Linked DNA regions of Mesorhizobium opportunistum WSM2075. The protein of the gene in region 2 interacts with the protein of the main gene of each other region in a pairwise test. Links are inferred from orthologs where the notes say so. Each region holds a gene or a part of one and is shown on either strand. Other genes may lie near its edges.

Region 1 (7,009 bases), 650 kb from region 2 along the record:
GAGGCCGATGCCATCGCCCGCACCATCCGCGCCAGTGGCGGCACGGCCGGGATCGCCACCACCGTGGCGCAGGCCGCGCCCTTCGCTCACGGCTGCGACGTGCTTCTGGTCGACGCGGCCATGGAAGAGAGCGATGGAAGGCTGCTCAAGCGGTTGCGCCAAAGCGGCTTCTCCGATTGCGAGGCCATCACGCTGATCGCACCGACCGACCGCGGCATGCTGGGCGAATTCCGCGCCAGCGGCTACACGACCTTCCTTGCCCGGCCGGTGCGCGGGGGAACACTTTTGCGTGTCCTCTTGAGCAGCCATGCGCCGGCACTTGCCCACCCGCAACCGGAAAAGCGTCGGGCACCGGCGCTGCGTGCATCGAGCGAGCGCCAGCAAGGCCTGTCCGTGCTGATCGCCGAGGACAACGACATCAATGCCATGCTGGCCCGCGCCACGCTGCTGAAGGCTGGGCATCGCGTCCAGGTGGTCGGCAATGGCAAGGCAGCGGTCGAGGCCGTCACCAGCGCCGGGCACAAGCACCGCTTCGACGTGGTGCTGATGGACCTGCATATGCCGGTCATGGATGGGCTGGACGCCATTGCCGCGATCCGCCGCCATGAGGAGGAGACATCCGCGCCGCCCGTGCCGATCATGGTGCTGTCGGCCGATAGCCAGGAAAAGACCCGCCATGCCGTGCTTGCTCACGGCGCCAGCGGTTTTGTCACCAAGCCGCTCGATCCCGACGCGCTGGTCAACGCCGTCGAGGGCCAGGTCGCCGCTTGAGCCGGTTTTTTCCGGTACGCGGCTGATCCATTTGCCCAAAAGTGGGCCTCCGCTTCGGAAAAACGACATGCATGAAAACAAGGCCTGGAGCGCGTTGCCTGAACCCGCGCGGGCGCGTCGCGCCTCGAGTCTCCTTACCGAACGTAGCCGGTTGACCGTTTTCGCCAGCCGACGAAGTATTGCCCGCGACGTCGTATCACGGTACTGTCACAATCCTGTTGCACCTACACCGTATCCCCGTGCCAAGAGGGATGGCTCGAAGGAGAATCACTCGTGCATACAGTTATGCCGGAATGTGACACTCGGCCGAACGCCAGCAGCGCCTTGCTTGCCGGACGTAATGTCGATTCCGTCATAAAGGGCGCAGCACTCGGCCGAATCGGCAATCTCGAAGTGCGGCTTGCTCGCAACGAGGCCGAGATCGCGGCCGCGCAGGAAGTGCGTTACCGGGTGTTTTACGACGAGCTTGGTGCCAGGAAAGATCTGTTCCAGGCGCAGGACCGCCGTGACGCCGACCGGTTCGATCCGCTCTGCGACCATCTGCTTGTCTTCGACAATTCAATTTCCGGCCCCGAGCATCGCCGCATCGTCGGCACCTATCGCCTGCTGCGGCAAGAAATCGCGGCTGCCGCCGGAGGCTTCTATTCCGAAGGCGAATTCGAGCTGACCAAGCTCATCGCCCGTCATCCTGGCCAACGTTTTCTCGAGCTCGGCCGTTCCTGCGTTTTGCCCGAATACCGGTCGAAGCGCACCATCGAGGCGCTCTGGCAAGGCATCTGGGCCTACATCAATCACTACGAAATCGGCGTGATGACCGGCTGTGCTTCCTTCCAGGGCACCGTGCCGGCGGCGCATGCCGAGGCGCTCACCTATCTCTCTCATCATTGCCGTACGAACTCGGCCTGGGACGTGCGCGCGGTGTCCGGGCGCTATTGTTCCATGGACCTGATGCCGATCGAGGCGGTCAATGCCAAGGCAGCGATCGCGGCGATGCCGCCTTTGGTCAAGGGCTATCTGCGCGTCGGTGCCCGCATCGGCGACGGCTGCGTCATCGACCGCGAGTTTTCGACGGTCGACGTCTTCGTGGTGATGCCGGTCAAGGAGATCGGTGCCCGCTACGTCAACTACTATGGCGGGGAAGCCCAGCGCTTCGCCGCGTGAGGCAGTAGGCAGTAGGCAAGACGTCACGAGTCACGCTCCTCTCACTACTCACTACTGACTAGTCCCTACTGCCTCTTTTACGGAATATCCTCAGGCCGCCGGCCGGGCCGGCTCTTGTAGGACGGAAATGCCCAGCCGAAACGAAGCGCACCGCCACGCACCGCGAGCGCCACGGCGAAACCGGCCAAGCCTGAGACAAGCTGCGGCAGTCCGGCGACGTCGCCCAGTGTGAAGATAGCGGCGCCCGCCAGGGCAGCCGTGACGTAGATCTCGGGCTTCAGCAGCACCGATGGCTCACCGGCCAGGAGATCGCGCAATATGCCGCCGAAGGTCGCGGTCAGCATGCCGGTGATGATGGAAACCACCGGCGAGCCGGTGATTGCCAGGCCCTTTGCCGCGCCCATCACCGAAAAGGCAGCCAGCCCGACGGCGTCGAGCCAGAGCAGCAGCCTATAGCGGGATTCGACGCGGTGCGCGGTGAAGAACACCAGGACCGCCACCACCGCGCAGATCAGCACATAGTCGCGGTTTCCCACCCAGAACACAGGCACATTGAGGATGAGGTCGCGAAACGTGCCGCCGCCGATGCCGGTGACGCTGGCCAGGAACAGGAAACCGATGACGTCGAGCTGCTTGCGCGACGCAGCCAACGCCCCCGTCGCCGCAAAAACGGCAATGCCGGCATAGTCGAGAAGGGCGATGGGGTGCATGGAAGGCCAGGCAGTAGGGGAGTAGGGGAGTATGTTTAGCACGAAGCCGCACCGTCGGTGGGACTCCCTTTTTCCCTACTCCCCTACTGCCTTACTCCCCTACTGCCTTAATCACGCATCCTTCTCCGCCTGCTCGTTGACCGGCCCCGGTTCGACCGGCGCCTCGGCGGCGACCTTCGGGCCGCCCTTGGCGACGCCGACCATGGCCGGCCGCAGCACGCGCTCGCCGATCGAATAGCCCGGCTGCACGACCTGAACCACCGTGTTGGCCGGGACATCGGGATTGGGCACTTCGAACATCGCCTGATGGAAATTGGGATCGAATTTCTCGCCTTCCGGAGTCAATTTCTTGACCCCGTGCCGTTCCAGCGCCGACAGCATGGCGCGCTCGGTGAGGTCGACGCCTTCGATCAGCGCCTTGAAGCCGGCATCGCCCGACGCCTTGGCCTCGGCCGGAATGGCGTCCAGCGCGCGGCGCAGATTGTCCGATACCGACAGCATGTCGCGGGCGAAATTCGCCACCGCATAGGTGCGTGCGTCGTGTACGTCGCGCGCGGTGCGGCGACGCAGGTTTTCCATCTCGGCCGCGACGCGCAGCGCGCGGTCCTTCAGCTCTTCATTTTCCTTGAGCAATCGCACAAGCGCTTCATAGTCGCCGTCGATGCCGCCTTCCGTGCGCTCGGCATTGGCCTCGGCCGCCTCGGCTTCGTTGGGCGCGCGTTCGTCTTTTGCCTGGTCGCTCATCGCCGTTTCCCGTCATCTCGAATGGTTTGGATTTTGTGCCCGATATCGAGGTTTGACGCTCAAAAATCAAGGGGCAAGCGACCGTGAAGGCCTTCGGCCGGCCCAAATGGCGCCAATGGCAATACTTCGATTTTAATTCAAACTTTACCGTACTTGCCGGCTTTGCTTGCCACAAGCGCGTGATGCGGGAACCATTCGCTTGCTGGAGGAGTTTCGGAGCCGACACAGGATTTTGAAATGATGACCCGCAACAAGGCTGAAAAGGAAAAACGGCTTGCCGCGGAGGTCAGGCGCCAGGTCGGCGCCAAGGCAATGACGCGCTTTCTGCGCACCCTGCCGGCCTTCCGCATCGACGCCGACATTCCCGACCGCTTCAGGGATTTACTTGACCGCCTCGATCGGGCAGCCGGCAGCCCCTCAGGCAGCAGCGGGCGCCGGTAGCGACACATCTGGCCCTATGCGACGCAGGGCTCCAGCCAGGATCCGCACACGAATTGGCTCGTCAAATATCCAGGGCCTTGCCCGTTCCGGCATCGAACAGGTTCAGCTTGGCGATGTCGGGGGCGACGAAGAGCGTCTCTCCGGGACGGGCGCTGATTCTGTCGCGAAACACGGCGACCGCCGGCTCACCGCCGATCGTCAGATGAACCTGGGTCTCCGAACCCATCGGCTCGACCACGCCAACCAATGCGGCAGTCCCCTTGCCCGGCGCACAGACGCTCAAATGCTCTGGCCGGAACCCGTATTGGACCGGCTTTCCGTCTGGCGCGCTGAAGGCTGAACCGACCGGCAACAATGTCCCGTCGGCTGTTCGCACCGCCGGTATGCCGTTGTCGCGTGCGACCACGCCGCTGATGATGTTCATCGACGGCGAACCGATGAAGGTCGCGACGAACATATTGACCGGGTGATCGTAGAGATCGAGCGGCGTGCCGATCTGCTCCACCCGTCCGTTGTTCAACACGACGATCTGGTCGGCCATCGTCATGGCTTCGACCTGGTCGTGCGTTACATAGACAGTGGTGGTGCGCAGGCGCTGGTGCAGCCCCTTGATCTCGGCGCGCATGGCCACGCGCAGTTTGGCGTCCAAGTTCGACAGCGGCTCGTCAAACAGGAAGACCTGCGGGTTGCGCACGATCGACCGCCCCATGGCGACACGCTGCCGCTGGCCGCCCGACAGCTGGCGCGGATAGCGATCAAGCAGCGGCGTCAGGCCCAGGATTTCCGCGGCCTTGGCCACCCGCTCGGCCTTTTCCGCCTTCGGCGCCTTGGCAAGCGTCATCGAGAACGCCATGTTTTCAGCGACCGTCATATGCGGATAGAGCGCATAATTCTGGAACACCATGGATATGTCGCGTTGCTTGGGCGGCAGGTCGTTGACCACTCTGTCACCGATGCTGATCGTGCCGCCCGAAATATCCTCCAGTCCGGCGATCATGCGCAGCAAAGTAGACTTGCCGCAGCCCGACGGACCGACGAGAACCACGAATTGACCGTCCGGAATCTTGACCGAGACGCCGTGCAGCACCTCGTGCCCGGCGTAGGATTTGAGGACGTTGGCGATTTCGACTGAAGCCATCGGGATTTTTCCTGGGATTGTGGTCGCGAGACGTTCAGGTCGCGCTCACATGTATGTTGTCGGTGGACAGCGCGCCTTCCGCGATCAGCAATCCGATGCCGCCGTTGGTGAGCGCCTGCGAACTCGTGTCGTCAGCCTCGAGCGCCACGCCGCCGAAAAGCGCCGTGATGCGGCTGCCCTTGACGGTCAGCGTCACCGGAATGGTCTTTTCGAAGACCAGTTCGAAATCGGTCTCCGCCAGAACGACCGTTTCGGCATCCCGTGTACGCACGATCTGCAGCTTGCCATCGCGCGTGGCGCGCACGGCGTAGTAGCGCCGCAAGCCCTGGACGCGCGCGCAGACACCGCCGTAATTGCCAAGGTGGATGACGATGTCGCTCGATACCTTGTAATCGGTCCACTGCCGCGTGCCGTGAATGACGATGCCCTCGTCGCGGCTCTGCGAAATGCGGAAACTCGGCGGAAAACGCTTGGAAAAGAAGCTGACGCCGTTGACCCAGGCCATGCGCCAGAAATCGCAATCGCCGGCCGGCCGATGCAAGTTCAGGTCCGGCGCCCCATCCCATCTGAGATAGTCGAGCAGCACACGACCGTCGGCGCGCCTGCCCTCGCTGGTGAGCATGATGCCGATCTCGGCGATCGGCTGGCCGTCCAGATCCGGCAGGCGCCATGAAAGCACGCGGTCCTCGCCGGCATTCAGGGCAATCGCATCGCTATCGATGTCGCGCAGGCGATCGTCGCCATCATAGGCGCGAATGCGCAGCCGCACCGACACCGCGCCCTTGTTGCGGCGATCGGCGACGACGCGCGCCTTGACCACCTGCCCGGGATAGACGAGCGGCGTGGCCATCAGGTCGTAGGTGCGCATCGACAGCACCTCCCGCGGCGAGAAGGTCGGTGTCGTCACGACGGCAGCCAGGCCGGGAGCCAGGGCTTCATAGCTTACGGTCAGGGCACGGCCATTCTCGAACTCGACATTGCCGACGCGAACGCCGCTGGCCAAGCCATGCCCCTCCACCGGCCGAAAACCCTGCTGGCTGCCGGAAAGCGAGAAGTGGAATTGGGCGCCGGCCTTCGGCGCGTCGAGCGGATTTCCACCGGCGAGCGCCATGCCGAGATTGGCGATATAGTAGGCTGTTCGCACCGCGTCGTTGATCGAGTTGCCGCCGTCGGCCGAGGAAATCAGCAGGCGGTCGGCGATCGGCCCGCGCCAGTCCGGTCCGGCCTCGATGCCGTCGAGGCCGAGCATCAGGGCAAGCAGGCAGCCGACATTGCCCGCATTGCAATCGGTGTCCCAGCCCGACGTGTTGACGATCATCTGCGCCTTTTGGAAATCGTCCGGCGCATAGAGCACGGCCATCACCATCAGCGCGTGGTTGGGCACGACATGGCAATTACCTGGATATTTGTCGTAGCCGTATTTGTCTTCGATCTTCTGGCGCGTGTCGTGCCAGTCGGGATGTGCCTTCACCCAGCCGCGGATGTCGGCGATGAGTTTGGCGATCAGGCTGTCGCGCGGGATGACCGACAGGCCGGTATCGATGAGATGGTCGATGTCGCTGGAGACAAAGGCTTCGGCCTCCATTGCCGCCCACAGCATCGCCGCATGGACGGATTCGCCGTCATGCGAGACCTTGCCGGCCTGTTCGGCAAGCTTTGCCGCCAGTTGCGGCTGCTCAGGCGCCACCATCGCCCAGCCGTCGATGAAGATCTGGGCGCCGATCTGCTCGGCGACGGTCGCACCATTGGTGGCGATGGAACCCGAATGCGGGGCCGGTATGCCCTTCTTGAGATTGAGCCATGCAGTATGCTCGGTCGAGTTGCCGCTGCCGCCCCACCACAGGATCGAACGCTCCTCGACGATATAGTTCAGCCATGCCTTGCCGATGGCCTCGGCGGGCAGATTGGGCGAGATGCCGTAATCCTCGAGCGCGCGGATGAACGTGAAGGTGCCGGCAACGTCGTCATCGGTCACCACCAGCGGCTGGTTCAGGCGCTCATGCACGTAATAGTCGATCGGGCCGAGCTCCTTCATGATCTTCTG
Region 2 (6,997 bases):
CTGGTCATCGACGAAAAATTCCTGGCCAAAAGCGCCGTTTCGGTCGCGCCTGGAGGCCTCAGCCGGTCGCAGAACAACATCGCCTATGGGCTGGTCGACGATGCCGATATCGACCAGGCACTGAAGGACTATGTGGCCAAGGGCAATACGCTCGCCACCATCAAGTCCGTGGCCGGCTTCGACTTGCGGCTGAACGAGATGAGCTGCACCGGCTGCCACCAGACGCACGGTATAGCCGGCTTCCACTACACCGGCGCCGACCCGGCCAGCGAGCCGCGCCGCAATGCCGTCTTCGTGCCTGGCTCGGCCGTCTTCTTCGCCGACCTGCCGCGCCGCCGCGCCATTGTCGAGCAGTTCGCCGCCGGCGGTCATCCGGATTTCACCAGGGGTTTCGCCGCCCGTCCCGACCAGAAATATGCCGAGGCGCTGAAAGGCACCGACCTCTACAATGGCTGGGGCTCGATCTGCTATAGCGGTAAGGACGCAAGCTTCAAGGACTGGACCTGCGGCGCCGGCCTGCGCTGCGCGGGCGTCCACGAAGGCGCCATCCACCCGGGTTTCGGCACCTGTGTCAGCGAGAAGGGCACCGCGGTCGGCGACCCGGTCGAGTTCGGCGAGATCAGGATGTCGACATGGGGCAGCGACCAGTATTGCCGTCTGTCGCCGGCCACCGCCAAGGCATGCGCCATCGACCCCGCGAAGGACAAGAAGCCGGTGGTCAAGCTCGCCGGATACGGTGCTGCGCGTCAGCGCTACGACAACCCGCAGCAGAAGACCGGCGGCTTTCCCGGCGGCATGCTGCGCAAGGCGACCTGCGACAAGCTTCCCGACGAGGCCACCTGCGGCCGGTTGGCCAAGACCGGCTTCAACGACTGCATCGCCTCGGGCAAGGATCACAAATTCTGCACCAGGGAATTCACCAAGACCGCCGGCCTGCGCGCCTGCGACAAGGCGCGTCCCTGCCGCGAGGACTATATCTGCACCGCCGGCTATGACGATCTGGCCGAAGCCAAGCCTGGCGAAGGCACCTGCATTCCGCCCTATTTCATCTTCCAGTTCCGCGTCGACGGCCATCCCAGGAGCTGGGTGCAGGATGTTCGCGAGTGAACCAACCCTGCATCGCGCAACGGACTTACCCCTTCTGCTTGGCGCCGGCGCTCTTGCCGTCCGAGCTTTTCGAACGCTCTTCGAAACGCGCCGCTCCCTTCTTCAGGGGGTGACCGATCTCGGCCTCGGTCTTGCGCTCGTCCTTCGCAGCCGCCTGCTTCAATCCGCTGGCCGCCTGCTTGCCCTTCGCCGTCGGTGCCTGTTCAATGCCCATCGCTTCCTCCCTTGGCGCGCGACATCGCGCGCTCCCAGGAGCAACGTGCATGACATCGGACGGTTCCGGCGGCTCGGGGAGCGGCTGGCGCGGCTCAGCGCGCCGTCATCGCCTTGCGGAACGCTTCCAGTGTCTCGGCGCTGACATGGTGCTCGATGCCCTCGGCATCGATGCGCGCCGTCTCCGCGCTGACGCCGAGCGAGCGCAGGAAAGCTTCCACAGTCTGGTGGCGGATGCGGCTTTCCTCGGCGACCTTGCGGCCGGCCTCTGTCAGGAACACGCCGCGATAGGGTTTTCTCGACACCAGCCCGTCGGCGCACAGCCGCGTCAGCATCTTGGCCACCGTCGGCTGGGCGACGCCGAGCCGTGCGGCGATATCGACCTGGCGCGCCTCGTTGCCGTCCTCGATCAGATCGGCGATCAGCTCGACATAATCCTCGACCAGCGCGCTGCGGCGCGCTTGGCGCTGCTGCCGGAATCCTTCCGAATGGACGTCGGCGTCAGGCAGTGGCTCGCGCGGGACCGGTCTGTTCTTCAGCGCCAATGCGCGCTCCTCCTCGGGAGTTTAGCCGTTGCTGCTTTATAGCACGGGCTCTGATTCTTCAGGGCGTTTATTTGCATTCCCGCACAGGCGCAACCGGCGTTCCCAATTGCGTCTGTCACCAGCGCTTCGGGGCATCGGATAAAAAGCACATACAATGAAATATAGCCTATTGCATAATGTTGAGCCATGGCATAGGTTATGGATATTCCCGGACGTGTCGGAAAGCCTTTCCATGTCAGAAGCAGAAGCCACAGCCTCCCGTTCCGCATGGCGGTTCGCCAGGCGCGACGAGGACGACCAGCCCAGCCTGCGCGAGGTCAATTCCTCGATCGCCGTGCCGAGTTCGGGCGTCTGGTTCCGCCGCCTGTTCGCCTTCATGGGCCCCGGCTACATGGTTTCGGTCGGCTATATGGACCCCGGCAACTGGGCCACCGACCTCGCCGGCGGCGCGCAGTTCGGCTACACGCTTCTGTTCATCATCATGCTGTCCAACCTGATGGCGATCCTGCTTCAGGCGCTGGCCGCTAGGCTCGGCATCGCCACCGGCCGCGACCTCGCCCAGGCCTGCCGCGCCTACTACCCGCGCCCGGTCAATTTCGTGCTGTGGATCGCCTGCGAGCTCGCCATTATCGCCTGCGACCTCGCCGAAGTCATCGGCACCGCGATCGCGCTGCAGCTACTGTTTGGCATTCCGCTGATCGGCGGCGCTATGCTGACGGCGCTCGACGCCTTCCTGGTGCTGCTCTTGATGAACAAGGGGTTCCGGTATCTCGAAGCCTTCGTCATTGCGCTGCTGATCATCATCTTCAGCTGCTTCGCCATCCAGATCTTCGTCGCCGCGCCTCCGGCCGGCACGATCCTGCATGCGATGTTCGTGCCGTCCTCCGAAATCGTCACCAATCCCGCGATGCTCTACATCGCCATCGGCATCATCGGCGCCACGGTGATGCCGCACAACCTCTATCTGCACTCCTCGATCGTGCAGACGCGTGCCTATGAGCGTACCGAAAAGGGCAAGCGCGACGCCATCAAATGGGCGACGACGGACTCAACCATCGCCCTGATGCTGGCGCTGTTCGTCAATGCCGCGATCCTGATCGTCTCGGCGGTCGCCTTCCACGACACCGGCCACCACGATGTCGCCGAGATCGGCCAGGCCTTCGAGTTGCTGTCGCCGCTGCTCGGCCTCGGCATCGCCTCCATCCTGTTTGCCGTGGCGCTGCTGGCGTCGGGCCTGAACTCGACGGTGACGGCGACGCTCGCCGGCCAGATCGTCATGGAAGGGTTCCTGCGCCTGCGCATCCCCAACTGGGCGCGCCGGCTTTTGACCCGCGGCCTCGCCATCATCCCGGTGGTGGTCGTCACCGCGCTCTACGGCGAAAAGGGCACCGGCCAGTTGCTGGTGTTCAGCCAGGTGATCCTGTCGATGCAGCTGCCCTTTGCGGTGGTGCCGCTGGTGCAGTTCGTTTCCGACAAGAAGAAGATGGGCAACCTTGCCATTCCGCGCGCTGTCGCGGCCCTTGCCTGGGTGGTCGCGGCGATCATCCTGGTGCTGAACTTCAAGCTGCTCTACGACACGATGTTCGGGGTCGGCTGAGGTTTCACCGGCAGTTCGAACGTTCCTGAACATGTAATCCGCGACAGATCGCCGGCCCGCGCTATCTCTGCATTGCCATGAGCAATATCGAGGATATCAGGAAATTCTACGCGCGGCTGATGGCGGCCAATGCCGCCTCGCCCGACCCGCGCCTGGAAGAGGTGTTCGCCGAGGTGCCGCGCGAAGCCTTCCTCGGCCCAGGGCCGTGGACGATCATCGCCGGCAACGGCAAGGTCACGACGCCGAGCGCCGACCCGGCGCACCTCTACCAGAACGTGCTGGTGGTGCTCGATGCCGACAAGGGCATCAACAATGGCGAGCCGTTCCTGCACGCCATGTGGATCGGGAAGCTGGCGCCGAAGCCCGGCGAGGCCGTTTCTCACATCGGCGCTGGTACCGGCTACTACACCGCCTTGCTGGCCAGGCTGGTTTCACCTGACGGCACCGTCACCGCCTTCGAACTCGACGGCAGGCTGGCCGACCTGGCACGCAAGAATCTCGAAGCCTATGGCAACGCGACCGCCGTCCATGGCGATGCCGTGACCGCGCCCTTGCCGCCATCCGATATCATCTATGTCAACGCCGGCGTCGTCGCCCCTCCGGCCGGATGGCTGGAGGCGTTGCGCCCAGGCGGCCGCATGATCTTTCCCTGGCGCCCGGCCGAGCGCGTGCCGCTGGCGGTGATGGTGACCCGTACCGAAAAGGGCCTCGCCTGCGATCCCTTCATGCGCTCCTGGTTCATCCCATGCTTCGGTGCCTCGGTTGCGGAGCTTGCCGCAAAAATTCCGACCCGCGACGAGGCGACGCGCAGCCGCTCGATCTGGCTGACCAAGGACAAGCCACCGGACCGCACGGCCACCGCGATCTTCAGCGACGTCTGGTTCTCGTCGAAAGGTCTCGATGCGGCACCGCGCGCCAGATCCCGGAAATGATGGAGGGCCGCCAGGAATTTCGCGTGCCCTGTCGGATTGGCCGCCGATCGCCCGTCCTTGGGGCTGGAGTCCGGCCACGACGGCATGGATTGGAGAAACGGGAGCATTCGAATGAGAAAGATCATCGCAGCCACCTTCGTCAGCCTCGACGGTGTCATGCAAGCGCCTGGCGGTCCGGAAGAAGATCCGGTCGGCGGCTTCAAGTTCGGCGGCTGGACCTTCCATTACTTTGACGAGGTGGGAGGCGCGGCAATGGATGAACTCTTCTCCAAGCCCTTCGCCCTGCTCCTCGGCCGCAGAACCTACGACATCTTCGCCGCGTACTGGCCGTATCAGAAGGATCCGATCGCGGACGCCTTCAACCCCGCGACCAAATATGTGGCCACGCACCGGCCTGACACCCTCACCTGGCAGAACACGCAATCGCTTGGGGAAGACATCATCGCGACGGTGCGCCGCCTCAGCCAGGAGGATGGACCTGACCTGCTCATCCAGGGATCGGCCGATCTGATCCAGACCCTGCTCGCCAACGGGCTGATCGACGAGATTCGGCTGATGATCTTCCCGCTGTTGCTGGGCAAGGGCAAGCGCCTGTTCGGCGGTGACGCGATGCCGGCCGCCTTCAAGCTTGCCAAGTCGCAGGCCACCAGCACCGGCGTCATCATCGCCACCTACGAGCGCGCGGGCGAAATTAAGGTCGGCTCGTTTGTCACGGGGGAGCCATCCGAAGCCGAGATTGAGCGGCGCAGGAATTGGAAGTAGCGGGACGGCCTTGGCACCTTTCCTCTCCCTCCGGAGGGGGGAGAGGTGGCGCCGCGAAGCGGCGACGGAGTGGGGGAAGCCCTCCGCGAAACGCACCACCGCAAGACAGGCACAATCAGGCGGGCAAGAAGACTGAGGCCAGCGGCAGTCAGGCGAAAAAAGATCGACCCCCACTCCGTCGAGCTTCGCTCGACACCTCTCCCCCGATCGACGGGGGAGAGGAACCCAAGCTCCTGCCTGGTTTCAAGCCGCAACCGGCCGCCGCGCCAGCCCATCGCGTATGTGCCGCGCGAACTCCTGCGCCGCCGGGCCGACGCCGTGCCTTGGCAGATGCAGGTTGATGGCAAAATTCGGCAGCGGCGGCAGCCCCGACTCGAACGGCAGGATGTCGAGGTCCGGAGGCACGGTCGAGGCGAGCCAGGTGGTGACGGCAAGGTCGGAGCGCACCGTCGCCGTCGTCGCGTCTATGTTGCCGTTCTCGAACACGGTGCGCCATTCCAGCCCATATTCGTTGAGAGCCGAAAGCACCGCCGGGCGGAAGGCGCAGGTGTCGGCGACGATCGAGACCGGCAGCGGCCGCTTGGCGCGGGCGACGCCGCCCTTCGCGCCGACCCAGACCAGCCGATCGACGGCAAGGCATTCGCCGGCCGTCGGCCCAACCCGCTCCTCGATCACCGCAAGGTCGATGGTACCTCCCGCAAGGGCCGTGGCCAGTTCCGGCGACGAGGCGCAGACCAGCGAGATCTCGACCTGCGGATAGGTCTCGGCATAGGCCTTCAGCACCGGCGCCAGCAAGGTGCCGACGAGATCGTAGGGCACGCCGAGCCGCACCTGGCCGGCGACAGCACTTCCCGCCATCTCGGCCCAGATCTCGTCGTTGAGGCTGAGCAGGCGCTTGGCCTTGTCGAACAGCCGCTCGCCGGAGCGCGTCAGGCGCAGGCCGCGTCGGTCGCGCTCGAAGAGGCTGCAGCCGAGCGTCTCCTCCAGCCGCTTGACCTGCTGGCTGACGGCGCCCTGCGTCAGATGCAGCGCGTTGGCGGCCGCCGTCATGCTCGCCTTGTCGGCCACGGTGACGAAAGTGCGCACCAGCGCAGTATCGAGATTGCGGATCATCCGTTCATTATAGGTGCTAATGCCAAGCATCGCAAACATTGCATTTACTGATATTAGCTCAAGTTTACCATGGAGCCTCCGACGAAGGACGCCCCATGCTCCAGCCCATCCTGCCGCTCATCCTGTTTGCCTTCGTGGCCACCGCCACGCCGGGCATCGCCACCACCTTGTCGACCGCCTCGGGCGCGCAGTTCGGCTTTCGCCGGTCGGTTCCCCTGATGATCGGCAGCGCCGCCGGCCTCGCCACCGTGACTGCGGCTGCGGCCGCCGGCCTTGCCGGCCTGCTGCTTGCCGTGCCCTCGCTGCAATTGGCGATGAAGGTGATCGGCTCGCTCTATCTCCTGTGGCTGGCGCTCAAGATCGGCCGAGCCGGGCCACCCAATCTCGATGTGACGATGGCCAGGCCGAACAGCTTCCTTGGCGGCGCCGGCATCCAGTGGATGAACCCCAAGGGCTGGGCGATGGGACTGGGCGCGGCGGCCTCCTTCGCAGCCCTTGCCGACGGGCCGGGACAACTCGCCTTGCTGCTCGGCTCGACCTTCGGCCTCGCCGCCGCCATCTCGCTGTCCGTCTGGTGCGTCGCCGGCATGGTGTTGGCCCGGCTGCTCAAGACGGAATGGCAATGGCGCGCGCTCAACATCGTGCTGGCGCTAGTGCTGGCCGCCTCGATCATTCCGATGTGGCGGCCGGCTTGAGGGCGCGGCGGCCTTGCAGAACCTGGGGCTTGT

Evidence for each region.
Region 1: the proteins of MESOP_RS12070 (region 2) and grpE interact in binary tests that used the Escherichia coli proteins (3 or more experiments, as listed by UniProt). The link is inferred for Mesorhizobium opportunistum WSM2075 from one-to-one orthologs.

What each region holds. Positions count from the first base shown.
Region 1 is NC_015675.1:1,859,326-1,866,334, reverse strand. What follows is about bases 1,571-4,509. They hold grpE (nucleotide exchange factor GrpE), read right to left. Parts: upstream 3,387-4,509; coding sequence 2,754-3,386; downstream 1,571-2,753. Other genes in these bases: MESOP_RS08865 (ABC transporter ATP-binding protein), read right to left, coding at 3,889-4,509; MESOP_RS08870 (NepR family anti-sigma factor), read left to right, coding at 3,624-3,827; MESOP_RS08880 (trimeric intracellular cation channel family protein), read right to left, coding at 2,010-2,642; olsB (l-ornithine N(alpha)-acyltransferase), read left to right, coding at 1,571-1,932. Also shown: MESOP_RS08890 (hybrid sensor histidine kinase/response regulator), read left to right, coding at 1-771; more of olsB, read left to right, coding at 1,057-1,570; more of MESOP_RS08865, read right to left, coding at 4,510-4,965; MESOP_RS08860 (ADP-ribosylglycohydrolase family protein), read right to left, coding at 5,000-7,009. UniProt on the Escherichia coli protein: Participates actively in the response to hyperosmotic and heat shock by preventing the aggregation of stress-denatured proteins, in association with DnaK and GrpE. It is the nucleotide exchange factor for DnaK and may function as a thermosensor.
Region 2 is NC_015675.1:2,510,376-2,517,372, reverse strand. The notes cover bases 1,353-4,279. They hold MESOP_RS12070 (Nramp family divalent metal transporter), read left to right. Parts: upstream 1,353-2,097; coding sequence 2,098-3,462; downstream 3,463-4,279. Other genes in these bases: MESOP_RS12065 (protein-L-isoaspartate O-methyltransferase family protein), read left to right, coding at 3,540-4,279; mntR (manganese-binding transcriptional regulator MntR), read right to left, coding at 1,416-1,865. Also shown: MESOP_RS12085 (hypothetical protein), read left to right, coding at 1-1,107; MESOP_RS12080 (hypothetical protein), read right to left, coding at 1,133-1,321; more of MESOP_RS12065, read left to right, coding at 4,280-4,394; MESOP_RS12060 (dihydrofolate reductase family protein), read left to right, coding at 4,506-5,156; MESOP_RS12055 (LysR family transcriptional regulator), read right to left, coding at 5,400-6,308; MESOP_RS12050 (LysE family translocator), read left to right, coding at 6,365-6,964. UniProt on the Escherichia coli protein: H(+)-stimulated, divalent metal cation uptake system. Involved in manganese and iron uptake. Can also transport cadmium, cobalt, zinc and to a lesser extent nickel and copper. Involved in response to reactive oxygen.